DNA from 4 places in the Streptomyces sp. CA-106110 genome. Region 4 is predicted to be linked to each of the others. Evidence: riboswitches for the same ligand, from Rfam matches in the RefSeq annotation. Region 4 holds a riboswitch; each other region holds the start of a gene.
What was found. Region 4 has a riboswitch for cyclic di-AMP ahead of ACQEXA_RS16675 (M23 family metallopeptidase). Riboswitches for the same ligand answer to the same signal wherever they lie in the genome.

Region 1 (7,741 bases), 1.8 Mb from region 4:
GCGACGGCACGCCCACCACGAATCCCACCTCGGCCTCGATGTCCAGGCGGACGGAGGGCCCGAAGACCGGCACCGGGTCCGTGGGCGCCTTGCGCTGGCCCTGCGGACGGACGACATCGGTGCCCGACACCACCACCGTGCCCGACCGGCCGTGGTAACCGATGGGCAGGTGCTTCCAGTTGGGAGGCAGCGAGTCGGGCGCGTCGGGGCGGAAGATCCGGCCGACATTGCGGGCGTGGTTCTCGGAGGCGTAGAAGTCGACGTAGTCCGCCACCTCGAAGGGCAGGTGCAGCGTGACCTGGGAGAGCGGGCGCAGAAGGGGTTCGACGGTCTCCCGGTGCGCGGGCACCGTCACCCACGCCGTCAGCGCCCGGCGCACGTCCGACCAGGCGGTGCGCCCCGCCGCCAGCAGCGGGCCGAGCGACGGCCGTGCTAGCAGGGCGGCGTAAGGGGAGCCGAGCGCCAGCGCCGCGGCGCCCGCGTCCAGTACGTGGTCGCCCAGGCGGACGCCGACGCTCCGATCGTCCGAGCCGATGGGCGAGAACACGCCGTAGGGCAGATTGTGCGGGCCGAAGGGGTCGCCCTCGGGGAGGTCGAAGGGGGGCATCTGATGCTGCCTCGCTTTCGTGCACTTCTGGTGTGCCGGGCATGGGAAATGTGTTCCATGTGGTCGCCGCACACGTTACGGGGGAGTCGCCTGTCTGGGCAGTGTCGAAGTGTTCGCTATGTCCGAATAGGTCTTGTCGGAGCAATCAATTCCGGCTTGGCGTCTTTCAGGGATACGGGCGGGGTGGGGCCGGTCCATAGGGGGACACGTGGGGGCCCCGTGGCCGACAGCGCCGGCAGTGTGCCGTTCGACGCGGACCGCGACGTACCGGGGCTCATACGGAAAGGCTCAACGGCGCGTGGGGCAGGGGGAGTCGAGCCGCCGGCCGCCGTTCCCGGGGGCCGTGACGCGAAGGAGGATACCCGTGCGTGCCGGGCTGCGCGGGATATCGGATGCCGTCCGGTAACCGCCCGAACGCTGAGGTGTTTCCATCCGTATTCTCTGATCATGGCCGCACCCCTCGCTTACTCACTCATCGCCACTGACCTGGACGGAACGCTGCTGCGTGGTGACGACACGCTCTCCGACTGGTCACGGGCCGCGCTGGAACGAGCCACCGCGGCCGGTGCACAGCACCTGGTGGTGACGGGGCGCCCGGCGCCGAGGGTGCGACCGCTGCTCGACGACCTCGGCGGCAGGGGGCTTGCGGTGTGCGGACAGGGCGCGCAGGTGTACGACGCCGGCGCTCAGCGGCTGCTTTTCTCCGTCACCCTGGACCGGGAGTTGGCCGAAACCGCGCTCGGCAAGATCGAGGCCGAGGTGGGGCAGGTGTACGCGGCCGTGGACCAGGACGGAGTGCACGGGCTCACGCTCATCGAGCCCGGCTACCAAATGCCGCATCCCACGCTGCCCGCGGTGCGGGTGGAGCGGCGCGACGACCTGTGGTGCGAGCCCATCAGCAAGGTGCTGCTGCGCCACCACACCCTGTCCGACGACGAGTTGGCGACGGTGGCCCGTGACGTGGTCGGTTCCCTGGCGACGGTCACCATGTCGGGACCCGGCACCGTCGAGCTGCAGCCGTGCGGTGTCACCAAGGCGACAGGGCTCGCGCTGGCCGCCGGTTTCCTGGGCCTGAGCCCGTCAGGGGCCATCGCTTTCGGGGACATGCCCAACGACATCCCCATGTTCGACTGGGCGGCGCACGGCGTCGCCATGGCCAACGCCCACCCGGAACTCAAGGCGGTCGCCGACGAGATCACCACGTCGAACGAGGACGACGGCATCGCCGTCGTCCTCGAGCGACTGTTCCCGGCCGCCATCCCCCGGCCGGCGGCTGCCGGTCAGGGGCTGGCGGCCCGCGGACCTCAGTAGGCGCTGTTGACGTTGTCGATCGAGCCGTACCGGTGGGCGGCGTAGTTGCACGCGGCCGTGATGTTCGCGACCGGGTCGTAGGGGTCGAAGGGCGTGCCCGACACGTGGTACGTCCGGAAGGTCGGGTCGATGATCTGGAGGAGCCCCTTGGACGGGATGCCCTTGCGGGCGTTGGAGTCCCAGAGGTTGATGGCCTTCGGGTTGCCCGAGGACTCGCGCATCACGTTGCGGTAGATGCCGTAGTACGAGCCGGGGATTCCCTTTTGGGTCATGATCGCGAGCGACTGGCGGATCCAGCCGTCGAGGCTACCGGCGCGGGACGTCACGCTGGCGGCCTTCGTCGGAGCGGCCGGCGTGGCGGCCGAAGCGCAGGTCGCACCCATGATCGGCAGGGCGAGAACCACGGCTCCGGTCCCCGCGGCGGTGAGTGCGCGGCGGATGCGGGTGGCCTTGGAGTTGCGGTCCTGGCGACGTGCGGGCAGGGCGAAAGCGGACATGTGGCATTCCTCTCCGGCGCCTGCGAGGTGAGCTGTCGGGTTCGGGCGGGGAGGTGCCCGGCCGTGTCCTCGGTGTCGAGGCACGGCTTCACCCCAAGCCGTGCCGGCACGCTGTCCGGCTCGGCGACTTACCTGGGTCCCCCGCTCCTGCCGTGGTGGGTCGATGGCTTCTCGAGCGGCGGCAGGATTCGGCGGCCCGCTCGGGTCGAAGGGAAGGTATGCGAGAGCACATGTCGGGAACAAGCCTGGAAGTCATGCTCCGACCCGATTGACCCTGACATTGGGGAATAAGGGGTGTGATCCTCTTTGTCGAGAGATGCTCAACTTGGCATATGCAAAGGGTGATTGGGTGGCCCGCCCGAAAGCTCGCCTCCGGCGGGTGCGTGACCCAATTCACTTCGCCCTTGCGTGAGACCTGATCGGCAACTAAGGGGCTAATACGGCAATTCGGACAGGCGGATGCGCACACCTCTCCCGTCCGGCATTCCGATCAATCGGGCATATTGCCCTATAAGGGCTTGGGGTGGCGATCGGATGCCTCGCCTCTATCCCGTTCCGCGGGGGATCCGTTTCTCCCATGTGCGGTGGAACACCACCTCATAGCCGTCCTTGCAGACGACCTCGTGAGAGGTGACGAAGTCCGTCTCGGTGCAGGTGAGCTCCGCGTGCGTCTCCACCCTCGCGTCCCAGCCCGACTCCGGGCGGTGCAGCCGGACCGACCAGTCGCAGCGGATGCGGGCGGTCAACGGACCCGAGTCCTCGATGGTGTAGGCCTCCAGCGCGTCCTCGCTCACTTCGAGGCCGTCGGGATACACGCGGGTGCCGTCCCGGCGCGGGTCGACGACCAGGAGCCACTCGCCCTTCGCCACGTCCCGCACCACCAGGCGCTCCGGGCGGGGTTCGTCGAGCGTGGCCGGATCGCTGACGCCGAGCGGCTCGGACTGCTCCGGTTCCTCGAAGGCGATGCGCGGCCCCTGCTCCCGGGTCCGCACCGGGAGTTCCAGCGAGCTTCCGGCCGGGTCCAGCGTGAAGCCCGCCTCCGAACCGGGCCGGGGCCACGCCCACGGCCAGTACGCGGAGGAGACGGCCAGGCGGATGCGATGGCCGGGCGGGAAGGCATGGCCCACACCGCTCAGTTCGAAGACCACGTCCTCCGTCGTGCCCGGAATCCAGGGGGCGGGCCGATCGGGACCGCGGCGCGCCCACAGGTTCAGGACTCCACGGGTGACCAGCGTCGAAGACCCGTCGGGCGCCACGTCGCAGAGACGGGCGACCACTTGGCCGCCCGGCACCGGACAGGTCAGCCGCAGCCGCACCCGGGGACGCCCCAGCACCCAGGTCTCCTCAGCGGGTTCGAACTCGAAGCACACCGACCTCGCGTCCTCCTCGCGCTGGTCCGGCGGCAGATCGGCGTGGTCGCCACGGGGGGCGAAGCCGCCCGAGTCGAGGCCGGTGTGCATCGGGGACCGGACAGGCACGGGCGCGCCCTGGAGCGCGTACGGGACCCGGGTGACGTTCGGCGAAGGCCAGGACGGCTCGCCGACCCAGCGGCCCGGGAGGGCGTCGTAGTGCGTCGCCGGAGGGTGCGGGTCGCTGATGTACACCCGCAGCGGCGGCTCGGCCATGACCCCCGTGTCCTCGCCCTTGAGCCAGTGGTCCCACCAGCGCAGCGTCTCCTGGAGGAAACCGATCGCCGGACCCGGCAGCCCGTGGTCCGGGTACTGGTGCGACCAGGGCCCGATCAGACCGCGTACGCGATCGGCCGGAAGGTGCTCCACGAGCCCGAGGACGGCGTCCCGGTACGGGTCGTGCCCGCCGCCCACCGCGAGCACGGCCGCCCGGAGCGCACCGAGGTCCTCCCGGATGCCGCCGTGGCCCCAGGGGCCGTCCCACACCGGGTGGGCCGGCCAGGTGTCGACGAGCGGGTCGAGCGCCTCCAGGCGGTCGGCCCAGACGTCCCGCCACACCGTGCCCACATGTGCCGGGTCCGGCGGACGGGCCGCGAGGGCGACCAGGGCCGACGCACGGGCGGGCAGGTCCCCGGCGAGGACGGAACCCCCCAGGTGGTGCAGGTCGTTGTCCAGGCGCTCGTCCCCGGCGCACACCGCGACGACCGCCCCCAGCGGCTCGGGCGCGAGGGCCGCGACCCTGAGCGAGGCGGTGCCGCCCAGGCCGATGCCGAACATGCCCACACGGCCGTCGCACCAGGGTTGAGCACCCAGCCACTCGACGACCTCGGCACCGTCGGACAGCCCGGTGGCCGTGTACGCGTCGGCGGGCCGGCCGTCCGAGTTGCCGTGCCCGCGCGCGTCCACCCGTACGGAGACATAGCCGTGCCCCGCGTACCAGGGGTGCCGCTGCCAGTCGCGGGGCGTGGTGGAGTCGGTCAGGCGGCCGGGGAGGTACTCGAGGAGGGCCGGGACCGGCTCGGCGGTCAGCGGGCGCCACGCGCGCGCATACAGACGAGTGCCGTCCTGGAGCGGGATCCAGAAATCACCGTGAGCCGTCGCGTGGGGGAAGGACGTACGGATGTGCATGTGCGTACCTCGGCTCCTCGGCGATGTCCGCAGCCGACCGGGGCGGCGGCGCGGCCGCGGGGCGGTGACCTCCCGTTCACGCGCGGCCGGGTGACGGCGACCGGTGTGTGCGGTTCGGCGCCCGCGACCCGGTGGGGTGCGTCCGGCGGGGTACACGGGGGACGTGAGGGGGCCGGCACCGGCTGCGAGAGGTTATTTCCAGGTATGTCGATGAAGATGTGTTCATATCACCTGATCAAGAACATACCGTTCGTGATTCGATACCGCCCGGCCTAGAACAGTGGGCGCTCGCGGCGATCGAAACGTGACCGGATACGCTGACTTGAGTGATGGCAACGACAGATCGACAAACTCGGTGAGCCACGTCGACAGACAGCGTCATCGACCGAGTGACCGTGCTTGAGACCGACCGTGTGATCGTCAGCAGACGTCAGCAGACAGGAGACCCCACGTGACCGTCGTCGGGCCGTTCGGGCTGAGCGTGCGGGACCAGGCTCTGGAGGCCGATGTCCAGGCCGGACTGGCCGCTGTCGAGGAGGGGTTGCTGGACGCCACCAAGAGCGAGGTGCCCTTCATCACGGAGGCCGCGCAGCACCTCGTGCACGCGGGCGGCAAGCGTTTCCGGCCGCTGCTCGTGATGCTCGCCGCGCAGTTCGGCGATCCGTACGCGCCCGGCATCGTGCCCTCGGCCGTGGTCGTGGAGCTGACCCATCTCGCCACGCTGTACCACGACGACGTGATGGACGAGGCCGAGGTGCGGCGCGGGGTCGACAGCGCGAACACCCGCTGGGGCAACGCGGTCGCGGTCCTCACCGGTGACTTCCTGTTCGCGAGGGCGTCGCACATCCTGGCCGACCTCGGCCCCGAGGCGGTGCGCATCCAGGCCGAGGCGTTCGAACGGCTGGTCACCGGCCAGATCCTGGAGACGGCCGGCCCCCGGGACGGCCGCGACCCGGTGGACCACTACCTCGACGTGCTCGGCGGCAAGACGAGCTCCCTGGTGGCGGTGGCCTGCCGCTTCGGGGCGATGATGTCGGGTGCCGACGAGACGGTCGTGGACGTGCTGACGCAGTACGGCGAGCGGCTGGGCGTGGCGTTCCAGCTGGCCGACGACGTGCTGGACATCGCCTCGGACTCGCACGAGTCCGGGAAGACGCCCGGGACGGACCTGCGCGAGGGCATCGCCACGCTGCCGGTCCTGCGTCTGCGTGAGCGCGCGGAGCGTCTGGGGCTGGCCGAGGACATCGCCCTGTGCGAGCTCCTGGACTCGGACCTCACCGACGACGCCCGCCATGCGGAGGCGCTCGCCCGCCTCAGGGTGCATCCCGCGCTGGAGCAGGCCCGCCGCGACACGATCCGCTATGCGGAGGACGCCCGCTCGGCTCTGGTCCCGCTGCCGGAGTGCGGTGCGAAGGCGGCTCTGATGGAGATGTGCGACGCGGTGGTGCACCGAGCGGGCTGACCCGTCGGCGCCGCGCGGCGGTACCGGCCGGTCGGTACCGCCCGCCACATCGGGTTCTTGTGACACGCCCGGCACATCCGTGACCGTTCCGCCATACCTGCCCGCAGAATGTGAGACAGGTCACATCATTGGATTGAGTCCAGTCTCGGATCGGGTCCGTATCCATGCCCAGAAGCTGACGCAGGGGGCGTCAGCTCGGATACGGGGAGATTTCCAAACATGCGTACAGACGCTCCGTTCACCGAGCGCCGCAAGAGCCTGATCATCACCGGCATCGCCGTGGGCGCCGCGGCCTCGGTCGCCGCCGCGGTCATCCCGGCCTTCGCCGCCGGGCACGCCAACGCGCAGCACGGCACCGACCATGCCGGGCACGCCGACCAGGCCGTCGTCACCCAGAGCGGCACCCTCACCGGCACCAGCTCCGGCGGAACGATCCTTGTCGCGAGCCTGCGCGGCGCCGACGAGGTGCCCGTCGCCGGCGGCCCCGCGGTGGGTGACAAGGACGGCGCCGCCCTGGAGTTCGTCAGGGTCAAGGGCGACAAGGTCTCCGTCGCCGTCACCTGGCGCGGCACGGGCAGGCCCACCCTGCTCCACATCCACCAGGGCCCCAAGGGCGCCAACGGAGGGGTCAAGATCGACTTCAGCAAGCTGCTGGAGAAGGGCGTCAAGGGCCACACCGTCGTCGGAACCGTGAAGGTCGCGGACGCCGCCCTGCTGTCGCGGCTCAAGAGCGACCCCGGCGCCTTCTACGCCAATCTGCACACCGCCGAATTCCCGGGTGGAGCCGTCCGAGGCCAGCTCCACAACGTCACCACCGCCTTCGACTTCCGCCATGCCCTGGACAACTTCCAGGCCTCGGTGGTCAAGGGCAAGCAGATCTACGAGTGCAAGCCGGCCGCCGGCGGCGGCTACGCCTTCGCCCAGCGCGATGTCGCCGCCCTGCTCGGCGGCGGGATCCTGCATTCCTTCGTGAAACCCGACTCCGGTACGCCCCAGTGGGTCGCCCCCGACCGCAGCGCCGTCACCGGCACGGTTCTGACCAAGACCCCCAACGGGGACAGGAACATCCCCGAGCTCGACCTGAAGGCCAACCGGTCAGGCAGGCACCACGGTCTGCTCGCGGACACCGCGGAGATCCTGCGCCTGAACACGGTGGGCGGCGTGGCGCCGACCGGCTCCTGCACCCCCGGAACCGTCGTGGGCGTCCCCTACCGGGCCGACTACGTCTTCGTGCAGCGCTGACCGCGAACCCGGCGGCTCACGCGTTCCTGAGGGCGGCGCCGGCCCACGACCCCTACGGGTCGCGGCCGGCGCCGCTCCGCCGTGT
Region 2 (7,741 bases), 6.1 Mb from region 4:
ACATCGCGCACCCCCGGCACGGACGCCGCCTCGGCGAGCCCCTCCCGCAGGCCCGTCTCGATCCGCTTGACCTCCGACTGCCAGTCCTGACCGAGCAGCAGTTCTATGGAGGCGCAGGCCACGGCGGCCGCCAGCGGGTTGCCCATGAAGGTGGGGCCGTGTGCGAGCACCGGGACCTCGCCGCGGGAGATGCCGTCGGCCACCCGTGGGGTGCACAGCGTCGCCGCCATGGTCATATAGCCGCCGGTCAGCGCCTTGCCCACGCACATCACGTCCGGCGTGACCGCCGCGTGGTCGGCGGCGAACAGCGCTCCTGTGCGCCCGAACCCGGTGGCGATCTCGTCGAACACGAGCAGCACGTCGTGCGCGTCGCACGCCTCGCGCAGCACCCGAAGATAGGCGGGGGAGTGGAAGCGCATCCCGCCGGCGCCCTGCACCACCGGTTCGACGATCACCGCGGCCAGTTCGTCGGCGTGCTCTTCGATCGTCGCGCGCAACCGGTCGGCGTACGACTCCTCGTAGTCGGCGGGCGGTGCCCCGGTGAACAGCTGCCGGGGCAGGACGCCCCGCCACAGCTCGTGCATGCCGCCCTCGGGGTCGCACACGGACATCGGGTGCCAGGTGTCGCCGTGGTAGCCGCCACGCCAGGTCAGCAGCCGCTGCTTGGCGGGGCGGCCGAGCGAACGCCAGTACTGCAGGCACATCTTGACCGCGACCTCGACCGAGACAGAGCCGGAGTCAGCGAGGAACACATGCTCGAGACCATTCGGCGACATATCGACAAGCAGCTTCGCCAGCCGGACGGCGGGCTCATGGGTGAGTCCGCCGAACATCACATGACTCATCCGCGCCAGCTGCGCGTGTGCGGCCTCGTTGAGCACCGGGTGGTTGTAGCCGTGGATTGCCGACCACCAGGACGACATGCCGTCGATGAGCTCTCCGGAGCCGTCGGCGAGGCGCAGGCGCACCCCTCTCGCCGACTCCACGACGAGCGGTTCCTGCCGCCCGGGCATCGGGCCGTACGGATGCCAGACGTGCTGCCGGTCCAGCGCCAGCAGCTCGCCCACGGACAGGTCAGGCATTGGGCGCGAGATCCGTTCCGGCACCCCGGCGGCGGACGGCCACCAGGTCCGTACGGGCTTCCCCTGCCTGCGGCGCGACAGCGGATCCGCAGACCCCGGCCGACTCCTGGGATCCGCATCCCGTGCTCTCGTGGGATCCGCAGCCGGCGCCCTCGTGGGATCCGCAGCCGCCCGCCGCGCGGTGCTCGGGGAGCGTCACCTGGCCGGCCCCCTCCACCTCGAACCCGGCGTCCTCGATCATCTCCAGATCCGCCTTGCCCGCCTGGCCCTCGCTGGTCAGGTAGTCGCCCAGGAAGATGGAGTTGGCCAGGTGCAGGGCCAGCGGCTGCAGCGTCCGCAGATGGACCTCGCGGCCGCCCGCGATGCGCACCTCCACGTCCGGGCACACGAACCGCACCATCGCGAGGATCCGCAGACACCGCTGCGGGGTGAGGTTCCACTCCTTCGCGAGCGGGGTGCCCTCGAACGGGATCAGGAAGTTGACGGGGACCGAGTCGGGGTCCAGCTCCCGCAGCGAGAGGACGACGTCGACCAGGTCCTCGTCGCTCTCACCCATGCCCGCGATCAGCCCGGAGCAGGCCGACAGGCCGGCGGCGTGCGCCTTGTGCACGGTGTCGACCCGGTCGGCGTACGTGTGGGTGGTGGTGATGTCCCCGTACGTCGCCTCGGACGTGTTGAGGTTGTGGTTGTAGGCGTCGGCACCCGCCGTGCGCAGCCGTTCGGCCTGACCGTCGGAGAGCAGACCGAGGCAGGCGCACACCTCCACGCCCTCGTTCTGGTCCTTGATGGTCCTGATGGTGTCGGAGACCCGGTCCACGTCCCGGTCGGTGGGGCCGCGGCCGCTCGCCACCAGGCAGACTCGCTTCGCCCCGCCCGCGACGCCCGCCGCCGCGGCCTTCGAGGCCTCGTCGGGCTTGAGCCAGGTGTACTTCAGGATGTCGGCCTTCGAGCCGAGCCGCTGGGAACAGTAGGAGCAGTCCTCGGGGCACAGCCCGGACTTCAGGTTGACGAGGTAGTTGAGTTTCACTCGCCGGCCGAACCAGTGGCGGCGCACTTTGCCGGCCGCGGCCACCACATCGAGCACGTCGTCGTCGGAAGTGGCGAGGACGGCCAGCGCTTCCTCGCGGGTCGGCAGCTCGCGCCGAAGCCCCTTGTCCACCAGCGTGTTCAGCAGGTCCATGAGAGCCGATCCTGTCCTACCGAAGCGTTCCCGGCCAAGGAGAGATTGCACAACAGACACCGCTCGACGTGTGGGTATTGCCACACCCTGGGCGGCTGGTCGTCCGGCTAGTGTCTGTGCACTGCCTACAAAAGCACCGGAGGACCCATGGCGTTCGGGTGGATCGAGGAGCAGGCGCGGTCGCGCCGCCGGGCCGGACTCGTCCGCAGTCTGCGCCCCCGCGCCGCCGACTCCCCGCTCCTCGACCTCGCGAGCAACGACTACCTGGGCCTGGCCCGCCACCCCGAGGTGACCGAGGGCGCGGCGGAGGCGGCCAGGAGGTGGGGCGGCGGCTCGACCGGCTCCCGGCTCGTCACCGGCACCACCGAACTGCACGGGGAACTGGAGCGCGAACTCGCGGACTTCTGTGGCTTCGAGGCGGCCCTCGTCTTCTCCTCCGGGTACGCGGCCAACCTCGCGGCGGTCACCGCGCTGGCGCCGCACGGCTCGCTGATCGTCTCCGACGCGGGCAACCACGCATCGCTCATCGACGGCTGCCGCCTGGCCCGGGGCACCACCCAGGTGGTCGAGCACGCCGACCCCGCGGCAGTGCGCAAGGCGCTCGCCACCCACACCGGACCGGCCGTCGCGGTGTCCGACACGGTGTTCTCGGTGGACGGCGACGCTGCACCGCTGGCCGAACTGGCATCCATCTGCCGGGAGTTCGAAGCCGGGTTGATCGTCGACGACGCTCATGGACTCGGGGTCCTCGGTGCCGGGGGCCGGGGCGCTCCGAACGCGGCGGGGCTCGCGGGCGCGCCGGACCTGGTGGTGACGGTGACCCTGTCGAAGTCGCTGGGCAGCCAGGGCGGCGCCGTCCTCGGTCCGGCCCATGTGATCGACCATCTGGTCAACGCGGCCCGGACGTTCATCTTCGACACCGGTCTGGCCCCGGCCGCCGTGGGCGCGGCGCTCGCGGCGCTGCGTCTGCTGCGCCGCGAGCCCGAGCGTGCCGCGCGGGCCCGCGCGGTGGCGGGCGCCCTGCACGCCCGCCTCACGGCCGAGGGCCATGAGGTGGTGCGTCCGGACGCCGCCGTGGTCTCCGTGCGGGCAGCCTCCCCCGAACTGGCCGTACAGTGGGCGGCCGACTGCCGGGCGGCGGGTGTCGCCGTCGGCTGCTTCCGTCCGCCCTCGGTGCCCGACGGCATCTCACGGTTGCGGCTGACCGCTCGTGCCGACCTCACCGGAGGTCAGATCGAGCACGCCGTGGGGGTGATCGGCGAAACGCGACCGTGAGTCGGCGAAACGGCCGTGCCTCGCGCGCCGTACGGGTGATGCCTACGAGCTCGTACGAACAGAGTGGGGGAGGAATTGCTACGGAAGTGACTCGGAAAGCGGTTCGAAATTGGCCGATTTGCTACCGAGTCGCAGGAACGTGATCACCTCAGTTCGGTCAGGAACTCCTTCCAGGCGTCGGGGCCGAAGACCAGGGCGGGTCCGCTCACGTTCTTCGAGTCGCGCACGGCCACCAGGCCGGACCAGCGTCCGGGGCCGGGCAGAGCGGTCTCGACGCAGTTGTTCATTCCCGTGCTGCGACTGCTGCGCAGCCACCGCACTCCGTGCAGCAAGGTGCTGGAAGGGATGTGTCGAGGCAGTGCTGACATGGTGACTCCTTATGCGTCGCCGGCCAACGCGGCGATGTAATCCAACGTGTCCTCGGGGGAAAGGGCGTGGATCCGAAGGGAGTTGAAGGCCTCGCTGTAGGCCTGGAGGTCTTCTTTCCGCTCCAGGTAGAGGCTACTCGTCAAGTGGTCGAGAACAACTACATCCAGATCAGATCTGCTCGGAAATGAGAAGATAACGAAAGGTCCGGTAACGCCGATATGCGCCCCGGCGGCGAACGGCAGGACCTGGAGCCGGACCTGGGGCAGTCTGGCCGCGTCCAGGAGCCGTTGCAGCTGGCGCGCCATGACCTCCGGACCCCCCACCTCCCGGTGCAGCACCGCCTCGTCCAGAACCGCCCACAGGCTCAGCGGCGGATCGGCGCGCAGCACGTCCTGCCGGGCCAGCCGCACCTCCACCAGGGCGTCCAGCTTGTCGTCCTCCAGACCGCCGACAGCGGCCCGGGTCACGGCCCGGGCGTACTCGGGCGTCTGGAGCAGCCCCGGCACCACGGAGGTCTCCAGCGTGCGTATCCCGCTCGCCTGTGACTCCAGGCTGATGAAATCGCGGTAGGTCGGCGGCAGCACCCCGCGGTAGGCGTTCCACCAGTTCTGCCGCCCGCCGCCGTCCTCCGAGCCCGCGAGCATGAGCAGCAGCTCCCGCAGCTCGGGCTCCTCGACGCCATACGCGTCCAGCAGCCGGCCCACGTCGACCGGTTTGACCCCGCTGGCACCCGTCTCGATCCGGCTCACCTTGGACTGGTGCCAGCCGACCAGGGCGGCTGCCTCACCGCTCGTGAGCCTCGTCCGGGCGCGCAGGGCGCGCAATTCGGCGCCGAGTTTGCGGCGGCGCACCGCTGGTCCGTACTGCATGGCCGACTCCCTCCGCATGGCGCGCGGTTTTCACGGCGACGGTAGAGGATGAGCCCGGGGGGTCGCCCAAATACGGTCGGTCGTCGGAGAGTTCACCGCTTTGGGCGACAGATATATGCATATCTCGGGGGATCGCGCCCGACGGGGGCCAGGTGATGGCAGGCTGGCGAGCAGCACCAGGTCCGGAACCGTTACTCGAACCAACCGCTCGTGTCGGACTCCGGTCCCGTGGGAAAGGGACGACGTCGCCATGGCAGATCATCAGGAAGCATCCGTCACTCTGCCGAGCGATCCCGCCTCGGTCTCCGCCGCCCGGAAATATGTCTCCGACATTCTCATCGAATGGGGACTGCCGGGCGACGCCGAAGTCGCCGACACCGTACGGCTGATCGTGTCCGAACTCGCCACGAACGCCGTCCAGCACACCCTGGGGCAGTCACCCACGTTCACGGTGGACGTCGTCCTCGACCGGGACGAGTTATTGCGCATCGGCGTCACCGACAGTCACCCGCGTTTCCCCAAACGCCTGCCCGCGGCCGTGCAACAGGACAACGGCCGCGGAATGGTGATCATTCGCTGGCTCGCCGCGGAGTACGGCGGCAAGCTGAGCGTGCGGCCCACCCGCGAGGGCGGCAAGACGGTCGCGATCGAACTGCCGTGGGCCGCCCCCGTGGAGCCGGTCGCGGCGGGCGGCCAGCAGGGCCCCTGAGACCCGGCCGGCGCACTCGGCGCCGTGTCGTGTCGTCGCCCCGGGCGGACCAGCGGCCGCACGTCAGCGAGAGGGCCCGGGGGTGTCCCGGCCGTCCGCCTGGTCCGTCGTCCGGTGATCGGTGATCGTGCGCTGGACCATCCGCGGCATGACACGCCACAGGCCGACGTAGACCAGGAAGGTGCTCGCACTGGCGGCGATACCGGCGATGCGACCCATGGCCACGTCCACCACCAGCAGCACCGACCCGGTGAACGCCAGCGTCAGGACCACAAGCCCGAGCGCGGCGAGGCGGGACGAGATCCGCACCACGGAGGGCTTCACGCGCTGCTGGAAGAGGGTGCGGTGCAGCGCCGCGGGCGAGGTGAACAGGGCTGCGGCCAGTACGGCCAGCAGGAGCGTGGTGACGTACGTGATGCGCTGGACCGTGTCGAGGGACGGGAAGCGCGAGGTGAAGGCGAGGGTCAGCAGGAACGCGAAGAGGATCTGCACCCCGGTCTGGGTGACCCGCAGCTCCTGAAGCAACTCGGAGAAGTTGCGGTCGGCGCGCTCCAGGGGTGTCTCGTTCCGATCCTGGTGAGGTAGTGGGTCGGCCATGGTGAACAAGTAACCGATTCGACCCGGCGCACGCCCCGGCGGGGCGGCGGCGCGCCGTGCCGCCACCCCGCAGGTCGAATCAGCTGACCCGTCCGTACCACACGCTCTTCGTCCAGATCTTCTGGAGCCTCACTACGTCCCCGGTCTTCGGGGAGTGCCAGATCCTTCCCTTCCCGGCGTAGATGCCGACGTGGTAGACGCTGCGGCCCCAGTGGAAGAACACCAGGTCTCCCGCCCTGCGGTGCGACGCGGAGATGTGGCGCGTCTTGTTGTACTGCGCCGCGGCAGTGCGGGGCAGCTTCTTGCCGGCCTTCTTGAACGCGTACACCGTGAGCCCCGAGCAGTCGAAGCGGCGCGGGCCGGTGGCACCGTACTGGTACGGCGATCCCTTCTTGGACGCCGCGATCTGCAGCGCCTTGGTAGCCGGAGCCGCGGCGGCGGCGTCGGTGGCGAGGCCGGGGGCCACGATGCTGCCGCCGACGGCGGCGAGAGTGAGAGCCGAGGCCGTGCCGGCCCGGGTCAGCAGCGACGGGACACGATTGAGCGCAGTCATGCGCAACCCTTCGTCAGCCGCCTGTGAAGGATGACCTGTCGGATTCGGGCTGGCGAAGTAGCCCGGCCGCTCACGCGGCTTCACCCCAAGGACCGCCCGGATCTCTCCGGCGGCCCGCCTTGCTGGGTCCTCCACTCCTGCCGATCCATTTCTGTCGACCCGTCATCCGGGCGGCGGCAGGATTCGGCGTCCGCCCGGACCGCCCCGCCGTGGTGGCGGGGGCTTGTCGTCAGCAAGGGATCTTCACTCACGAGTGTCCAAAAAACACCATGGAACCGGTGGTTTGTGGCATTACTCACCACTCACCCATTCGGCTGGGCAGCCCTTTGTTCGGGCCGTGTTGAGGGGTGGGACGAGGCCCGGACCTGCGGTGGAACACCTCATCCCGGCCCAAGGGCAAGCGCGTTGCGCATGCCTCGCGGGCCCTTGGGATCATGGACGTCTACTCCGAGTGTGGGTAACCCGTTCGGCGCGTTTGAGCCGCGGTAAAGGGGTAGGGGTCGCCGCCCGATGTGCGGTGCGCGGCAGCCGTCCAGCCAACTGCCCTGCCCCCGCGCACCAGTCACTACCCGTCAGTCAGCCGTCCCGTGCGGCGGTGGAGGACGGCGGAGCCGTCGCTCAGGCCGGCCCCGCACCCGCACCGATCCATCAGCTCAGTCGTCCGGTCCGGGAGGCACCGTGACGCGGGCCGCGCGGCGTTCGCCGTCCAGGACGCGCAGCGCCCGGGCGAGCGTGCGGCCGTGCAGTTCGCTCTCCCCGCGCTGGTGCATCAGCGCCAGGGCCTCGCGCAGGGCCACCGCCTTGCCGACCAGGGCCTGGGCGGCGCGCAGTGAGCCGTAGGTGTCCCCGGAGTGCGCGGGGTTGATGCGGCCGACGAGGTCGACCACGTCGAGGTAACGGTCGATCAGTTCGGCTTCCGCACGGGTCAGCGGGGGCAGCGGAGGCAGTTCGGGCGGCAGCATCGACGGCTCACCTCGCGCCGGGCGCGGTGCGCGACGCCTTGCGGCTCGGGATGATGCGATCGACCAGCCCGTACTCCACTGCAGCCGGGGCGTCGAGGATCTTGTCCCGCTCGATGTCGGCTGCGATCCGCTCGGGACTCTGCCC
Region 3 (7,741 bases), 1.5 Mb from region 4:
GCGCCCAGGAGCGGGACCTGCGCGCCTGGCTCTACAAACCCGAGGGCACCGGCAAGGACGAGGACGAGGAGCCCGACACCCTCGCGGAGGCGGTCCGGCGCAACGCGGCGGAGGTGGAGGACAAGCACGGCGTGCCCATCGAGGTCGTCGTCGTCGGCGACTGCCCCCTCGACGAACGGATCGGCGCACAGATGCAGGCCGCGCGCGAGGCGATGGTGAACGCCGCCAAGTACGGTGGCGAGGGCGGTGCCGTCCAGGTCTACGCCGAGGTCGAGGGAAGGACGGTCTTCGTCTCCGTCCGCGACCGCGGGCCGGGCTTCGACCTCGACGCGATTCCCGCAGACCGCATGGGTGTCAGAGAATCGATCATCGGCCGTATGGAGCGCAACGGCGGAACGGCACGGCTGCGCGCCGTTCCCGGCGGCGGCACGGAAGTCGAGCTGGAGATGGAGAGGGTGGAGAAGACGTCATGAGCGACGCGAACGAGTCGGCCGGCCCGGCGGAGCCGGAGCGCGCGAGCGGGGGCGGCACGGAAGAGCGGCGCGTGCGGGTCGTGCTCGTCGACGACCACCGGATGTTCCGTACGGGAGTCCGGGCCGAGATCGGGCAGACCGAGCGGACCGGGGTCGAGGTCGTCGGCGAGGCCGCGGACGTCGACCAGGCGGTGAGCGTCATCACCGCCAGCCGCCCCGAGGTGGTCCTCCTCGACGTCCATCTGCCGGGCGGCGGCGGGGTCGAGGTGCTGCGGCGGTGCGCGCCCCTGATGGCCGACGCGGAGCAGCCGGTCCGCTTCCTCGCCCTGTCCGTCTCGGACGCGGCGGAGGACGTGATCGGGGTCATCCGCGGCGGTGCGCGCGGCTATGTCACCAAGACGATCACCGGCTCGGATCTGGTCGACTCCGTCTTCCGCGTGCAGGACGGCGACGCGGTGTTCTCCCCGCGTCTGGCCGGCTTCGTCCTCGACGCCTTCGCCTCGACCGACGCCCCGCCGGTCGACGAGGACCTCGACCGCCTCACCCAGCGCGAGCGCGAGGTGCTGCGCCTGATCGCCCGCGGTTACGCCTACAAGGAGATCGCCAAGCAGCTGTTCATCTCGGTGAAGACGGTCGAGTCCCATGTCTCCGCGGTCCTGCGTAAGCTCCAGCTGTCGAACCGGCACGAGCTGACACGCTGGGCGACGGCACGACGGCTGGTGTGACGGCCCGCGCGCCGCAGCCGGCCCGGTGTGCGGCTGACGGGCGGGCGGCTCACACCACCCGGGTGGCCCCGGCGAACGGCATCAGGTCGATCGGTGCGAGCCGGACCGGCGCCGACGGGTTGGGCGCGTGGATCATCTGGCCGTTGCCCACGTAGATGCCCACGTGGCTGACCCCCGAGTAGAAGAACACCAGGTCGCCAGGGAGGAGTTCGGCGCGCGAGACACGGCGTCCGGCGCCGATCTGGGCGTACGTCGTCCGCGGCAGCGAGATTCCCGCCGAGCGGTACGCGGCCTGCACCAGGCCGGAGCAGTCGAAGGCGTCAGGACCTGTCGCACCCCAGACATAGGGGCTGCCGAGCTTGCTGTACGCGTACGCCAACGCGGCCGCCGCCCGTGGGCCGGGGGCCATCGCGGTCGACACCGCGAGCGACACCGGCCCCAGGTCACGCGCCGCGTCCCGCGACGCCCGCCCGTCCACGCCGAGCCCGGCCCGCTCGCTCCACGTCAGCCCGGCCAGCAGTTGCCGCGCCTCGCCCAGCTTCTCGGTGATGGTCCGCTTCTGCCGGCTCAGCTCGGCCTGCCGCGACTTCAGGGAGGCCAGCTCCACCCGGGCCGCCCCGCGCAGCTGCTCGATCTCCCGCAGTTGCGTCCGCACCCGCCTTACGGCTGCCGCCTGCCGGCCGTCGAGCCGCTCGGCGAACGCCGCGTCATCGAGGTATCGCCCCGGATCCGAGGAGAGCAGGAGCTGTACCGAGGGGTCGATGCCTCCGTTGCGGTACTGCGCCGCCGCGGCCGAGCCCAGCGCCTCACGTGCCGAGTTGAGCCGGTCCGTCCGGCGGGCCGCCTCGTCCCGCAGCGCGTTGAGACGCTGCTGGGTCTCGGCCGCCTCCTCCTTCGCCCCGTCGTACTTCTCGGTGGCGACCTCCGCCTCCCGGTAGAGCTTGTCGACCTTGGCCTTGACCTGGGCCGGGGAGAGCGGGGGCTCGGCGTGCCCCGTTCCGTCGAAGGCGGTCGCGGTCGCCGCTCCCGCGAGGGCGATCGTGGCGGCGGTGCGGGCGGTGTTGCCGCCGAGCAAACGCTGTCTGGGCTTGCGGTGCGTTGCCACCTGACGTCCCGTCCTTTCGTACGACCGCCGGGGCCGGGGCCCCGGCGGTTCGTGCGTCCGGCGGCGGCCCGCACAGGGGGAACGGGCCGCCGCCGGACTTCTCGGCGGTGGTGTCCGACGGCCGCCCCTGGCCCGGGCGGCGGTGGGGAGCCGGTCACCTGGTGGAGGACGTTAAACCTCACCGTGACCGTCTTGTGACGCAAAGTACGGAAGTGACCCGACTGGACTGACGGTGACCGTATGTGAGCGTTATCCCGACATAACTGGGCCGACATCACGCTCTGCGATGACCGATGCGGTGGTTCCGGGAGCGGGATAGCCGACGGAGTGCTAAGGGGCGCATATATGCGTGATCCAGTGGCCGTGTGAGCGGCCTGACATCCGCGGGGCCGGTGTCAGGGGCCCTGCGCACCCCTGATTAGGCTCCGCCCCATGGACGTACTCATCCATCTCTTCGTCGGCCTGCACATTGTCGGCATCGCCGCGCTCCTCGGCGGCTTCCTCACCCAGATGAAGGCGATGGGCCGGGGCACCGCCCGCTTCGTGCCCGGCATGCTGCACGGCGCGCTGACCATGCTGGTCACCGGCGTCGTCCTGGTCGGCCTCAACCAGGCGGACCATCACTCGGTCAACACGTTCAAGATCGGTGTCAAACTGGCCCTGCTGATCGTGATTCTCGGCCTGGTCTACGTGAAGCGGGACGAGGAGAAGATCGAGAAGGGTCCCTTCGCCCTCGTCGGTGCGCTGACCACCGCGAACATCTTCATCGCGGTGCTCTGGACCTGAGGCCTCCCAGGATCGACGAGACCGCCCCGGCGAGGACCACGCACCAGACGGCCACCGCGATCCACAGCAGGACCTCGCCGAGGCCGCGCAGCCAGGACACCCCGCGGGTGGCGGCGACCGACAGGCTCGCCACCGCCGTCATCCCCAACGGGAAGACCGTCGACCAGCGCCGCGTGTCATAGCGCAGCCGCGGCCGGAGCAGCTCGGCCGCCGCCAGCACGCAGTAGAAGACGAGGGCGAGGACGAGGAGGGCGAGGGTGACTCCCCGCAGGACGTTTTTGTCGTCGTTGCTCCAGAGATAGCGCCCGCTGTGCCCGGCTGCCACGAGCCGGGACCCGGCCAGCGCGGAGATGGCGAGCGCGCCGCCCGCGATCCAGTGGTCTCCGGCACCGGTCGCCGTCTGCCGCAGGTCGAAGCACCGCAGCCCGATCAGGTAGAACACCAGCCCGAGCCAGAAGAGCACCAGCGCCGTGTGCACGAGCCATGCCGTCCCCACCGTCGCCCCGAGCAGTGCCGCGAGCACGGCGACCCCCTGCGTGGCCACGCACCCGAGGAACACGGCCCCGGGCATAGGCCGCTCCCAGCGCAGTGCGACCGGGAGGAGCAGGCCCACCCACAGCGCGAAGGCCAGCGCGAGAAGCGCCTCGGCGAGCGGCCGCCCGCCCTGCATGGACACCCCCGTGCCCAGCGTGGCGGTCGCCGCCACAGGGGCGAGCGCGGCCGCCGTGAGAGCCTGCTGAGCCCACCGGTCGCGCTCCCACAGCACCCGTACGCCGACGTCGACGACGAGCCCCAGCCAGGCGGCGGCCGTCAGGGCGAGGGCGATACGGGAGAGGACCCCGTACCCGGTCAGATGCAGCCCGACCGACAGGATGCCGGTCGCCATCACGGCGGCCCCGGTGGCGGGCGGACGCTGTGTCCACCAGGTGCGGAGCTCGGAGGTGCCTGACATGCGCCTGATGCTAGGGACGCACACGCGCAATGGGTACGGGGCACGCGCGCGGCAGGGCCGAAAACAACCCCACGCGCGCGTGCCCCGTACCGGAAAGGGAAACCGGCCTCAGCCGGGCCGCACCACGCTGTGGATGATCGAAGCGCCGCCGTAGTAGACCGACTCCTCGCGGACGTACGCGCCGGGCTTCGGGGCGTGGATCATCATGCCGTTGCCGATGTAGATGCCGACGTGGCTGATGTCGTCGTAGAAGAAGATCAGGTCACCGGGCTGGGCGTCGGTGAGCGAGACCGTCGTGCCGGCGTTCACCTGGTCGTACGTGGTGCGCGGGAGCGACACCCCGGCGGCCTTCCAAGCGGCCTGGGTCAGCCCCGAGCAGTCGTACGAGTCCGGTCCGGTGGCGCCCCACACGTAGGGCTTGCCGATCTGGGCCCGGGCGAACGCCAGGACCTGGTCCGCCTTCGTCGCGTTCGAGGAGCCCGTGGCGGACGTGTCCGTCGAACCGGTCGTAGTGCTCGGCGTGCTCGACTGCGCCTTCTGCTGGGCCGCCTGGCGCTGCGCGGCCTCTCGCCGCGCCGCCTGCTGCCGTGCCAGCTCCTCCGCCTGGCGCTGAGCCTCTTCCTGCTTCTTCTGCTCGATCGCGGCGAGCCGCGCCTTCTCCTCGGCGGTCAGATCCGACAGCAGGTTCCGTGCGGCGGCGAGCTTCGTCTGGATGGTCGTCTTGCTCGACCTGAGGGTCTGCTGCGACTCCGTGAGCGTCTGCAGGCTCTGGGTGGCCTCGCGCCGCTTGTCCATCGTCGCGGCCTGGTCGGTGGTGTACTCGTCGACCGCCTGCTTCTGGCGACTGGTGAGCCGGCCCATCAACTGGGTCTGGTCGAAGTAGTCCTGGGGCGAGTCGGCGAGCAGGAGCGTGGCCGTGTCGGGGGCCGCGGCCCCGGTGCGGTACTGCGCGGCGGCGAACGAACCCAGCTTGTCCCGCGCCTCGTTGAGACTCTGTGTGCGTCTGGCGACGTCGTCCAGGAGCGTGTCGACGCGCTTGCGTTGGCCGGCCGTCTTCTCCTTTGCGGCGTTGTACTTCTCGGTCGCCGACTCGGCCTGGCGGTAGAGGTCGTCGACCTTTTTCTCGACCTCTTCGATGCTCGGCTTGCCGTCGGTGGAGGGCGCGGCGTTGGCCGTCTGGGAGAGCAGGGCCACGGAGGTGAGGGCCGCCGTCGCGAGGGCGGGGGTCCGTATGCCTGCGATGCGCGTGCCTGAGGGGCGGGCCTTGCGGTGCGGCGCCATGGGAGGCGACTCCTTCCGTACTCCGCCTACCGAGTTAGCTGTCGGGTTCGGGCGGGTGGTTCGGAAGGCGTGCCCTACGGCCTTGCCCCGAAAGGCGGTCGGCCGATTCACCCCAGGATCGGGTGGGTCCCCGGCTCCGGCTGCCACGAGGGCGCACCGGACTCGGCGGAAGCCGCGCGACCCGGCGACCTTCGCCGGTGGGGGTCGTACGGCCCGCCGGGAACGGTAGCCAACTGATGTGGTCCGTGTGAAGGTTGATGTTCGATATGCCCGATACATTTTCGTGACCTGGCTCATGAATCCGCCGGCCCGTGGTCAATATGGGCAGGTCTGTGATGAGTTGACTCGTTTCTGACGCGGCTGCCGGAGGGGTGTCGTCTGCCTGTCCGCACGGGCTCGAGCGGGGTCCTGGGCAGGCATGTCCGCCCCATACGATCCGTTTCCGCTGGTGACCGATCGATCCCGGAAGGTGACGCAGTCCTTGTGGTCGATTTCGGAAGATCATCCGTCGGGGAGCCCAGGCGGGCCGGTGTGTTTCCCGGGCGGCGGTCGGTTGTCGGTCGGGCGGCCTAGACTCGGAGAGCGATGAGCAGCCTCTTTGACGACAGCTTCCTGGCGGACCTCAAGGCCACCCCGGCCGCTGAGGAGCAGCCCCCGCCACCCGAGGACGATCACGCTCCGGAACCGGTTCCGGACGATCTGTTCGGCGGGCGTTTCGACGTACCCCCGGACCGTGAGGCGTACTACAGGGACGGCGCGCCCCGCCCGGTCATCGACCCCCAGGCACTGCTCCAGGGGCTCAACGAGAACCAGCGCGCGGCCGTTGTGCACGCCGGCTCCCCCCTGCTCATCGTGGCCGGCGCCGGCTCGGGCAAGACCCGTGTGCTGACGCACCGCATCGCCCATCTGCTGGCCGAGCGCGGCGTCCACCCCGGGCAGATCCTCGCGATCACCTTCACCAACAAGGCCGCGGGCGAGATGAAGGAGCGCGTCGAGCACCTCGTCGGCCCGCGCGCGAACGCGATGTGGGTGATGACCTTCCACAGCGCGTGCGTCCGCATCCTGCGCCGGGAGAGCAAGAAACTCGGCTTCACATCCTCGTTCTCGATCTACGACGCGGCCGACAGCAAGCGGCTGATGGCGCTCGTCTGCCGCGACCTGGACCTCGACCCCAAGCGGTACCCGCCGAAGTCCTTCAGCGCCAAGATCTCCAACCTGAAGAACGAGCTGGTCGACGAAGAGGACTTCGCCGCGCAGGCCGCCGACGGATTCGAGAAGACCCTCGCCCAGGCGTACGCGCTCTACCAGTCCAGGCTTCGCGAGGCGAACGCACTCGACTTCGACGACCTGATCATGACGACGGTGAACCTGCTGCGCGCCTTCCCGGACGTCGCCGAGCACTACCGCCGCCGCTTCCGCCACGTCCTCGTGGACGAGTACCAGGACACCAACCACGCCCAGTACGCCCTCGTCCGGGAGCTCGTCGGCACCCGTGAGCACCCCGTGGACGTACCACCCGGCGAGGACGAGTTGCAGCCGGCCGAACTGTGCGTCGTCGGTGACGCCGACCAGTCGATCTACGCCTTCCGCGGTGCGACCATCCGCAACATCCTCCAGTTCGAGGAGGACTACCCGGACGCCACCACGATCCTGCTGGAGCAGAACTACCGCTCCACGCAGACGATCCTGAGCGCCGCCAACGCGGTCATCGAGCGCAACGAGTCCCGCCGCCCGAAGAACCTGTGGACCAACGCGGGCGCGGGCGCGCGGATCACCGGCTACGTCGCCGACACCGAGCACGACGAGGCCCAGTTCGTCGCCGAGGAGATAGACCGCCTCACCGACACGGGCGAGGCGAAGGCGGGCGACGTCGCCGTCTTCTACCGCACGAACGCCCAGTCCCGTGTCTTCGAAGAGATCTTCATCCGCGTCGGCCTGCCCTACAAGGTCGTCGGCGGCGTCCGCTTCTACGAGCGCAAGGAGGTCCGGGACGTCCTGGCGTACCTGCGGGTGCTGGCGAACCCGGAGGACTCCGTGCCGCTGCGGCGGATCCTGAACGTGCCGAAGCGGGGGATCGGCGACCGTGCCGAGGCGATGATCGACGCCCTGGCCCAGCGGGAGAAGATCAGCTTCCCGCAGGCGCTGCGCCGCGTGGACGAGGCGTACGGCATGGCGGCCCGCTCGACCAACGCGGTCAAGCGGTTCAACGCGCTGATGGAGGACCTGCGGACGATCGTGGAGTCCGGCGCGGGACCGGCCACCGTCCTGGAAGCCGTCCTCGAACGCACCGGCTATCTGGCGGAGTTGCAGGCCTCGACGGACCCCCAGGACGAGACCCGCATCGAGAACCTCCAGGAACTCGCCGCCGTGGCCCTGGAGTTCGAGCAGGAGCGCGGCGAGGGCGCCACCGGGGCCGCCG
Region 4 (7,741 bases):
GCTCCAGGCCGAATTCCAGACGTACGACGCCGTCCTCGAAGCTGCGCTTCTGCTGGTAGCCGGCGTCCGTGAACACCTTGATCATCTTGGTGTTGGCGGGCAGCACCTCAGCGGCGAACCGGCGGATGCCGCGCTCCCTGGCCACCGCCGCGATGTGCTCGAGGAGGGCCGAGGCGACGCCGCGGCCCTGGTGTGCGTCCTGCACCAGGAAGGCGACCTCCGCCTCGTCGGCGGGCGCGGAGGCGGCCATGCCGTCGGAGCCGATGCGGTCGTAGCGTACGGTGGCGATGAACTCGCCGCCGACCGTGGCCGCGAGTCCCACCCTGTCCACAAAGTCGTGGTGCGTGAAGCGGTGGACGTCCTTCGCGGACAAGCGTGGGTACGGCGCGAAGAAGCGGTAGTACTTCGACTCGTCCGAGACCTGCTCGTAGAAGCTGACGAGGCGCTCGGCGTCATCGGCGGTGATGGGCCTGATGCGCGCGGTGCCGCCGTCGCGCAGCACCACGTCGGCCTCCCAGTGGGCGGGGTACTCGTGCCGGTCCGACGAGGTCTGCATGCGCCCCAGAGTAAGGCTCGCGTCCGACAGCGGTGCGAGGCAGGCTGAGGGAGCCTGGCCGCACCGCGCACGGGCCGTCCGCCGCCCTCTTTCTGGGCGCGCTCGACTTATGGAACACTGGTCTAGACAACCCTGAACACCTGAAGGGCAGCATCACATGGCTGAGCGCCGCGTCAACGTCGGCTGGGCCGAGGGCCTCCACGCCCGCCCCGCCTCCATCTTCGTCCGGGCAGCCACGGCCTCCGGTATCCCCGTGACCATCGCCAAGGCGGGCACCAACCCGGTCAATGCCGCGTCCATGCTCGCGGTGCTCGGACTGGGCGCCCAGGGCGGCGAGGAGATCGTCCTCGCTTCCGACGCGGAGGGCGCGGACGCCGCGCTGGACCGTCTGGCCAAGCTGGTCGCCGAGGGCCTCGAGGAGCTTCCCGAGACCGTCTGACCCTTCGGGCAGAGCACCACACGGCGGAGCCGCGTCGGCCTTCGGGCGGACGCGGCTCCGCCGTGTTCGGACCCGTTCACGGCACCCGTCTGCGCGGCTCCTCGGGCCTGCCCTCACCGGGCGCCCAGACCCCGGTCCCGGCCGAGCGGCCGCCGTCGTGCGCGAGGCACCGTCGCACGGTCACCCGGTGCGACGTTCCACAAACATGCCGCCCCCGCACCGCCTCCGGCCGGGCAGGAAATTCAGCAGGTCACATCAAATAGCGCGCAAGTCGCACAGATATCGCACGCACCGGATTTCCGTGCGCGCGGAAAAAGACAGCTTAAATAAGTCCCTGCCGAATATCTCTCTCTTTGTATACGTCGCCCATGTTAATGACGCAGTCCCGACATGTTTACGGCATGTTGCGAAGTCCTCACGCGCTCCGCCCGGTCCGTCGCGCCGGGAATGTGCAGCCGGTGCGCCGCGGTCGCACGCTCGGTGTGCACGGCCGTGATGGCCCGCGCCCGCTCGCTGTCCCCGCGTGCGACGGCGTCCACGATGCCGCCGTGCTCCGCCCAGGACTCCACCGGGCCGGCCGGTGCCTCGACCGCGTACATCCAGGAGATCTTGTGCCGCAGCTGGGCCAGCGTGGAGGTCAGCGCGGGACTTCCGCAGGCCTGCGCCAGCGTCTCGTGGAACCAGCCGCCCAGGGAGCGCAGATCTTCGCTGCCGCCCTTCCTGGCCCGCTCCTGGCCCAGTCTGACCAGGCCGCGCAGCACCTTGAGATGGGCCTCGGTGCGGCGCTGCGCGGCCCGCGCGGCGCACAGCGGCTCCAGCAGCATCCGCATCTCCAGCAGGTCGGCGGCCTCCTGTTCGGTGGGCTCCGCCACGCACGCGCCCGCGTGCCTGCGGGTCACGACGAACCCCTCGGCCTCCAGCGTGCGCAGCGCCTCGCGCACGGGGACGCGGGAGACGCCGTACCGGCGCGCGAGAAGCTCCTCGGTGAGCCGGCTGCCGCGCTCGTAGACACCCGCGACGATGTCATCACGGATCGCCGTGCATACCGAGTGCGCCGGAATACGCATGCCCGACCTCCGCCTTAATCCCCGCGAAACGTCGCCGATTGACGTGTTCAACCGACTCTATTGCAGCGGACCGGAATTTCCGACCGCGGGCCGGAATCCATGGATATTTTTTGGACAGACAGCCGTTCGAAAGAGGAAGGCCCCGGCTGCTGAGCCGGGGCCTTCCAAGGGCGCGCGCCTGCTTCGGACGGGTCGTCAGACGTTCACGCCGTGCGACCGCAGATAGGCGACCGGGTCGATGTCCGAGCCGTACTCCGGGGACGTACGGGCCTCGAAGTGCAGGTGCGGCCCGGTGACATTGCCGGTGGCCCCGGACAGGCCGATCTGCCGGCCCGGAGTGACCGTCTCGCCCACGGAGACACCGATCGACGACAGGTGGCCGTACTGGGTGTAGGTGCCGTCGTTCATCTTGATGACGATCTGGTTGCCGTACGCGCCGCCCCAGCCCGTCTCGACGACGGTGCCGGAGCCGACCGCGTGCACGGGCGTGCCGGTCCCGGCGTGGAAGTCGATGCCGGTGTGGGTGCCGGACGACCACAGGGAGCCGCCGGTCTTGTAGCCGGTCGAGACATAGGAGTGGGAGATCGGCGCCACATACGCGTTCAGGCGCCGGCGCTCGGCCTCGCGAGCGGCGCGCTCCTTGGCCTCGCGCTCCTGCGCGGCCTTCACCGCGGCACGCACACGCGCCGCCTGCTCGGCCGTCTTCTGCTCCGCGGCCTGCCTCTGGGCGGCGGCCTGTGCGTCGATCTTCTGGGCGACCGAGTCGCCGAGGGTGACGGCCTGCATCAGGCCGGTCTGCTGGACGGGGTCGCCGGCGGCGAACGCCGGGGTGGTCAGAGCGCCGATGACACCGGTGGTGGTGAGCGCCGCGACGCCCACGGCGTTGGTGGTCGTGCGCATGACGCGGCTCGGCCGCCGGTGCTTCCCGGTGGCGCAGGTGAACGCCATGAAGTGGCTGGTCCTTTCCTTCCTTCTCGCCTACCGGGTTAGCTGACGGGTTCGGAGCAGGAAGGTCTCCTACGGGCGTGTGCCCGATTCACCCCAGGGACTTGTGCCCGCCGGGCCGCGAAGGCGGCGACAGCGGGCTCCGTCGGCCGCGCAGGCGGCCACGAAAGGTGGGTCCCCGGCTCCCCTGGCTCGCGCCGTACGGGGACTCGGCGATGACTGTCCGGCGCCGCGGGTGCGACGCACTGTCTGACGGACAGCCTGAGAGACGCTAAGAGGACGGTCTTTCAATCACCAAACCGAACAGAGTGTTTGTAGCGCATCCCACAGGGCAGAGAGGCAACCTCTATGGCAATACGGACAAACAGCGCACAAGTGGGGCCCTAGTGCCGGAAAAGGCACCAGGGCCCTCATGTCCCCGCCGTGCGACGCGCGCCCGTCTTTCAATCACGTCGCGATCGCACCGGGTTGCGCCTCGCGGGCGCGCGGTCTCGCTCTACTCGGCCCGTACGACGCTCACTTCGCCGATACCCAGCGCCTTGACGGGCTCCTCGATCGCCGCCGCGTCGCCCACCAGGACGGTCACCAGCCGGTCGACCGGGAACGCGTTCACGACGGCGGCCGTGGCCTCCACCGTGCCCGTGGCCGACAGCGCCTGGTACAGCCTCGCCTGGTAGTCGTCCGGGAGGTGCTGCTCGACCTGGTCGGCCAGCGTGCTCGCGACGGCCGCCGCGGTCTCGAACTTGAGCGGCGCGACACCCACCAGGTTCTGCACGGCGACGTCCCGCTCGGCGTCCGTCAGCCCCTCGGCGGCGAGCGTGCGCAGCACCTTCCAGAGGTCGTCGAGCGCCGGGCCGGTGTTCGGCGTGTCGACGGAGCCGCTGATGGCGAGCATCGCGGCACCCGTGCCATCGGGCGCGGAGCGCAGCACCTGGCCGAACGCCCGCACTCCGTACGTGTAGCCCTTCTCCTCGCGCAGGACCCGGTCCAGACGCGAGGTGAGGGTGCCGCCGAGGCAGTAGGTGCCGAGCACCTGGGCCGGCCACACCCGGTCGTGCCGGTCGGCGCCCACGCGGCCGATCAGCAGCTGCGTCTGGACCGCCCCGGGGCGGTCCACGATGATCACGCGACCGGTGTCCTCGGCGGTCACCGGGGGCACGGGGCGCGGCTTGGCGGGTGCCCCGGTCCAGGCGCCGAGGGTCTCCCCGAGAAGCGCGTCGAGGTCGAGCCCGGTGAGGTCGCCGACCACGACGGCGGTGGCCGTCGCCGGGCGCACATGCCGGTCGTAGAAGGCGCGGACGGCGCCGGCATCGATGCCCTGGACCGTCTCCTCGGTGCCCTGGCGCGGGCGCGACATGCGCGAGGACGCCGGGAACAGCTCCTTGGACAGTTCCTTGGCGGCACGCCGGGCCGGATTGGCGATCTCGTGCGGGATCTCGTCGAGGCGGTTGCGCACCAGGCGCTCCACCTCGCTTTCCGCGAACGCCGGCGACCGCAGGGCGTCGGCGAGCAGCCCGAGCGCCTTCGAGAGACGGGAGGCGGGCACTTCCAGGGAGAGGCGGACGCCGGGGTGGTCGGCGTGCGAGTCGAGGGTGGCACCGCAGCGCTCCAGCTCGGCGGCGAACTCCTCGGCGGAGTGTTTGTCGGTGCCTTCCGAGAAGGCACGCGCCATGATCGTGGCGACGCCGTCGAGGCCGGCCGGCTCGGCGTCCAGGGGCGCGTCGAGGAGCACCTCGACGGCGACGACCTGCTGGCCGGGGCGGTGGCAGCGCAGCACCGTCAGGCCGTTGTCGAGCGTGCCGCGCTCGGGCGCCGGGAACGCCCAGGGCCGGGCCTCGCCGGGCTGGGGCTGCGGGTGGAAGTCCATGGTCGCGAGCTCGGTCACTTCGCCGACTCCTCGGTCTCGTCGGTGGTTTCGGCGCCTTCCGGGGTCTCGGCCTGGGCCGCGACCGGCTCGTACACGAGCACCGCGCGGTTGTCCGGCCGCAGCCGGGCCTGAGCGGCCTCCTGCACCTCCTGGGGCGTGACCTCGAGCACGCGCCCGACGGCGGTCAGGGCGAGCTGCGGGTCGCCGAACAGCACGGCGTACCGGCACAGTTCGTCGGCGCGGCCCGCGACCGTGCCCAGCCGGTCCAGCCACTCGCGCTCCAACTGGGCCTGGGCGCGCTCCATTTCCTCGTCCGTGGGACCCTCCTCGGCGAACCGGGCGAGCTCCTCGTCGATGGCCGCCTCGATGACGGGCACCTCGACGTCACCGGACGTCTTCACGTCCAGCCAGCCCAGCGAGGGCGCTCCGGCCAGCCGCAGCAGGCCGAATCCGGCGGCGACGGCGGTACGGTCGCGCCGGACGAGCCGGTTGTACAGGCGGGAGGACTCGCCGCCGCCAAGGATGGTGAGGGCCAGGTCGGCCGCGTCGCACGCGCGCGTACCGTCCTGCGGAAGCCGGTAGGCAGCCATCAGGGCGCGCGCCGGGACCTCCTCCTCGACGACCTCGCGCAGCTGCTCGCCGATGACGTCGGACAGCGAGCCGTCGCGCGGCTCGGGCTTGCCGTCGTGGGAGGCGATGGACCCGAAGTACTTCTCGATCCAGGCGAGCGTCTGCTGGGGATCGATGTCACCGACGACCGAGAGCACGGCGTTGTTGGGCGCGTAGTACGTGCGGAAGAAGGCCCGCGCGTCCTCCAGGGTGGCCGCGTCCAGGTCCGCCATCGACCCGATCGGCGTGTGGTGGTAGGGGTGGCCCTCCGGGTAGGCGAGCGCGGTCAGCTTCTCGAACGCCGTGCCGTAGGGGACGTTGTCGTAGCGCTGGCGGCGCTCGTTCTTCACCACGTCGCGCTGGTTCTCCATGGACTCGTCGTCCAGGGCGGCGAGCAGCGAGCCCATGCGGTCGGCCTCGAGCCAGAGGGCGAGCTCCAGCTGGTGGGTGGGCATGGTCTCGAAGTAGTTGGTGCGCTCGAAGCTGGTGGTGCCGTTCAGCGAGCCGCCGGCGCCCTGGATCAGTTCGAAGTGGCCGTTGCCCTTGACCTGGCCCGAGCCCTGGAACATCAGGTGCTCGAAAAGGTGGGCGAGACCGGTGCGGCCCTCGACCTCGTGACGCGAGCCGACGTCGTACCAGAGGCACACCGCCGCGACCGGGGTCAGATGGTCCTCGGAGAGCACCACGCGCAGCCCGTTGGCCAGGCGGTGCTCGGTCGCTGTCAGGCCCCCGGAGCCTGCCTCGGCTGTGGCCGTGTGACCCATGGGCATGTACATCCCTTCGCTCGCGGAAGCTGTCGCGGAAAATCCGCGGTTTCCTGCCGGTCCTGTCACTGTATGCAAGCGTGCGGACCAGTGGACAAGTTCCCGTGTGTCGTACGCCGAGAGCGAGACTGTGATTACGGGGGGTGGACGAACGAATGCACCATTGACGCGGTCCGTCCGGCACCGCGGGACGGCCGCGACGGCGGCCCGCGGACACCCGCTGCCGGGTCCGGGGGCCCTTGAGGACGGGTACTGGTCGGGGTTGTCGGTGCGGCGGTCCACAATGGTCCCCGTCAGTTTCGTTCATGCCCCGCGCAGACTGTGAAGGAGCCGGCAGCGATGGCCCGCCGCAGCACGAAGACCCCGCCGCCCGACGACGCGTACGAGGAGAGGATCCTCGACATCGACGTCGTCGACGAGATGCAGGGCTCCTTCCTGGAGTACGCGTACTCGGTCATCTACTCCCGAGCCCTGCCCGACGCGCGCGACGGCCTCAAGCCGGTGCACCGGCGCATCGTCTACCAGATGAACGAGATGGGCCTGCGTCCCGAGCGCGGCTATGTGAAGTGCGCCCGTGTCGTCGGCGAGGTCATGGGCAAGCTGCACCCGCACGGGGACGCGTCGATCTACGACGCCCTGGTGCGCATGGCCCAGCCCTTCTCGATGCGCGTCCCCCTGGTCGACGGCCACGGCAACTTCGGCTCGCTGGGCAACGACGACCCGCCGGCCGCGATGCGGTACACCGAGTGCCGGATGGCCGAGGCGACGAGCCTGATGACCGAGTCGATCGACGAGGACACGGTCGACTTCGCACCCAACTACGACGGCCAGGAGCAGGAGCCCGAGGCCCTCCCGGCCGCTTTCCCGAACCTCCTGGTCAACGGCGCCTCCGGCATCGCGGTCGGCATGGCCACGAACATGCCGCCGCACAACCTCGGCGAGGTCATCTCGGCCGCCCGCCACCTGATCCGCCACCCGAACGCGGACCTGGACACCCTGATGAAGCACGTCCCGGGCCCCGACCTGCCCACCGGCGGCCGGATCGTCGGCCTCTCGGGCATCCGGGACGCGTACGAGACGGGCCGCGGCACCTTCAGGATCCGTGCCACGGTGTCGGTGGACAGCGTGACGGCGCGCCGCAAGGGCCTGGTCGTCACCGAGCTTCCCTTCACGGTCGGTCCCGAGAAGGTGATCGCCAAGATCAAGGACCTGGTCGGCTCGAAGAAGCTCCAGGGCATCGCCGACGTCAAGGACCTCACCGACCGCGAACACGGGCTGCGTCTGGTCATCGAGATCAAGAACGGCTTCGTGCCGGAGGCCGTGCTGGAGCAGCTCTACAAGCTGACCCCGATGGAGGAGTCCTTCGGCATCAACAACGTGGCGCTGGTCGACGGCCAGCCGCTCACGCTGGGCCTCAAGGAGCTGCTGGAGGTCTACCTCGACCACCGCTTCGAGGTCGTCCGGCGCCGCTCGGAGTACCGCCGCGGAAAGAGG

Region 1: another riboswitch for cyclic di-AMP. It lies ahead of ACQEXA_RS24920 (transglycosylase SLT domain-containing protein); the one in region 4 lies ahead of ACQEXA_RS16675 (M23 family metallopeptidase).
Region 2: another riboswitch for cyclic di-AMP. It lies ahead of ACQEXA_RS44870 (C40 family peptidase); the one in region 4 lies ahead of ACQEXA_RS16675 (M23 family metallopeptidase).
Region 3: another riboswitch for cyclic di-AMP. It lies ahead of ACQEXA_RS23480 (NlpC/P60 family protein); the one in region 4 lies ahead of ACQEXA_RS16675 (M23 family metallopeptidase).

Annotation. Positions count from the first base shown of each region.
Region 1 is NZ_JBNJNB010000001.1:5,412,127-5,419,867, reverse strand. It holds gene fahA (fumarylacetoacetase) at 1-607, opposite strand, end outside; gene ACQEXA_RS24925 (HAD family hydrolase) at 1,055-1,918, shown strand; gene ACQEXA_RS24920 (transglycosylase SLT domain-containing protein) at 1,912-2,400, opposite strand; cyclic di-AMP (ydaO/yuaA leader) riboswitch at 2,420-2,588, opposite strand; gene ACQEXA_RS24915 (CocE/NonD family hydrolase) at 2,961-4,952, opposite strand; gene ACQEXA_RS24910 (polyprenyl synthetase family protein) at 5,404-6,414, shown strand; gene ACQEXA_RS24905 (CHRD domain-containing protein) at 6,634-7,656, shown strand.
Region 2 is NZ_JBNJNB010000001.1:9,723,442-9,731,182, forward strand. It holds gene ACQEXA_RS44835 (adenosylmethionine--8-amino-7-oxononanoate transaminase) at 1-1,082, opposite strand, end outside; gene bioB (biotin synthase BioB) at 1,075-2,262, opposite strand; gene ACQEXA_RS44845 (8-amino-7-oxononanoate synthase) at 2,410-3,537, shown strand; gene ACQEXA_RS44850 (DUF397 domain-containing protein) at 3,681-3,905, opposite strand; gene ACQEXA_RS44855 (helix-turn-helix domain-containing protein) at 3,915-4,775, opposite strand; gene ACQEXA_RS44860 (ATP-binding protein) at 5,026-5,484, shown strand; gene ACQEXA_RS44865 (DUF6328 family protein) at 5,548-6,081, opposite strand; gene ACQEXA_RS44870 (C40 family peptidase) at 6,161-6,634, opposite strand; cyclic di-AMP (ydaO/yuaA leader) riboswitch at 6,639-6,823, opposite strand; gene ACQEXA_RS44875 (hypothetical protein) at 7,288-7,596, opposite strand; gene ACQEXA_RS44880 (ATP-dependent Clp protease proteolytic subunit) at 7,604-7,741, opposite strand, start outside.
Region 3 is NZ_JBNJNB010000001.1:5,124,549-5,132,289, reverse strand. It holds gene ACQEXA_RS23505 (PspC domain-containing protein) at 1-473, shown strand, start outside; gene ACQEXA_RS23500 (response regulator transcription factor) at 470-1,198, shown strand; gene ACQEXA_RS23495 (NlpC/P60 family protein) at 1,248-2,303, opposite strand; gene ACQEXA_RS23490 (hypothetical protein) at 2,736-3,089, shown strand; gene ACQEXA_RS23485 (tellurite resistance/C4-dicarboxylate transporter family protein) at 3,067-4,041, opposite strand; gene ACQEXA_RS23480 (NlpC/P60 family protein) at 4,150-5,322, opposite strand; cyclic di-AMP (ydaO/yuaA leader) riboswitch at 5,331-5,500, opposite strand; gene pcrA (DNA helicase PcrA) at 5,908-7,741, shown strand, end outside.
Region 4 is NZ_JBNJNB010000001.1:3,638,427-3,646,167, forward strand. It holds gene ACQEXA_RS16660 (GNAT family N-acetyltransferase) at 1-556, opposite strand, end outside; gene ACQEXA_RS16665 (HPr family phosphocarrier protein) at 714-995, shown strand; gene ACQEXA_RS16670 (GntR family transcriptional regulator) at 1,367-2,062, opposite strand; gene ACQEXA_RS16675 (M23 family metallopeptidase) at 2,258-3,010, opposite strand; cyclic di-AMP (ydaO/yuaA leader) riboswitch at 3,024-3,232, opposite strand; gene ACQEXA_RS16680 (M16 family metallopeptidase) at 3,504-4,892, opposite strand; gene ACQEXA_RS16685 (M16 family metallopeptidase) at 4,889-6,253, opposite strand; gene ACQEXA_RS16690 (DNA gyrase/topoisomerase IV subunit A) at 6,587-7,741, shown strand, end outside.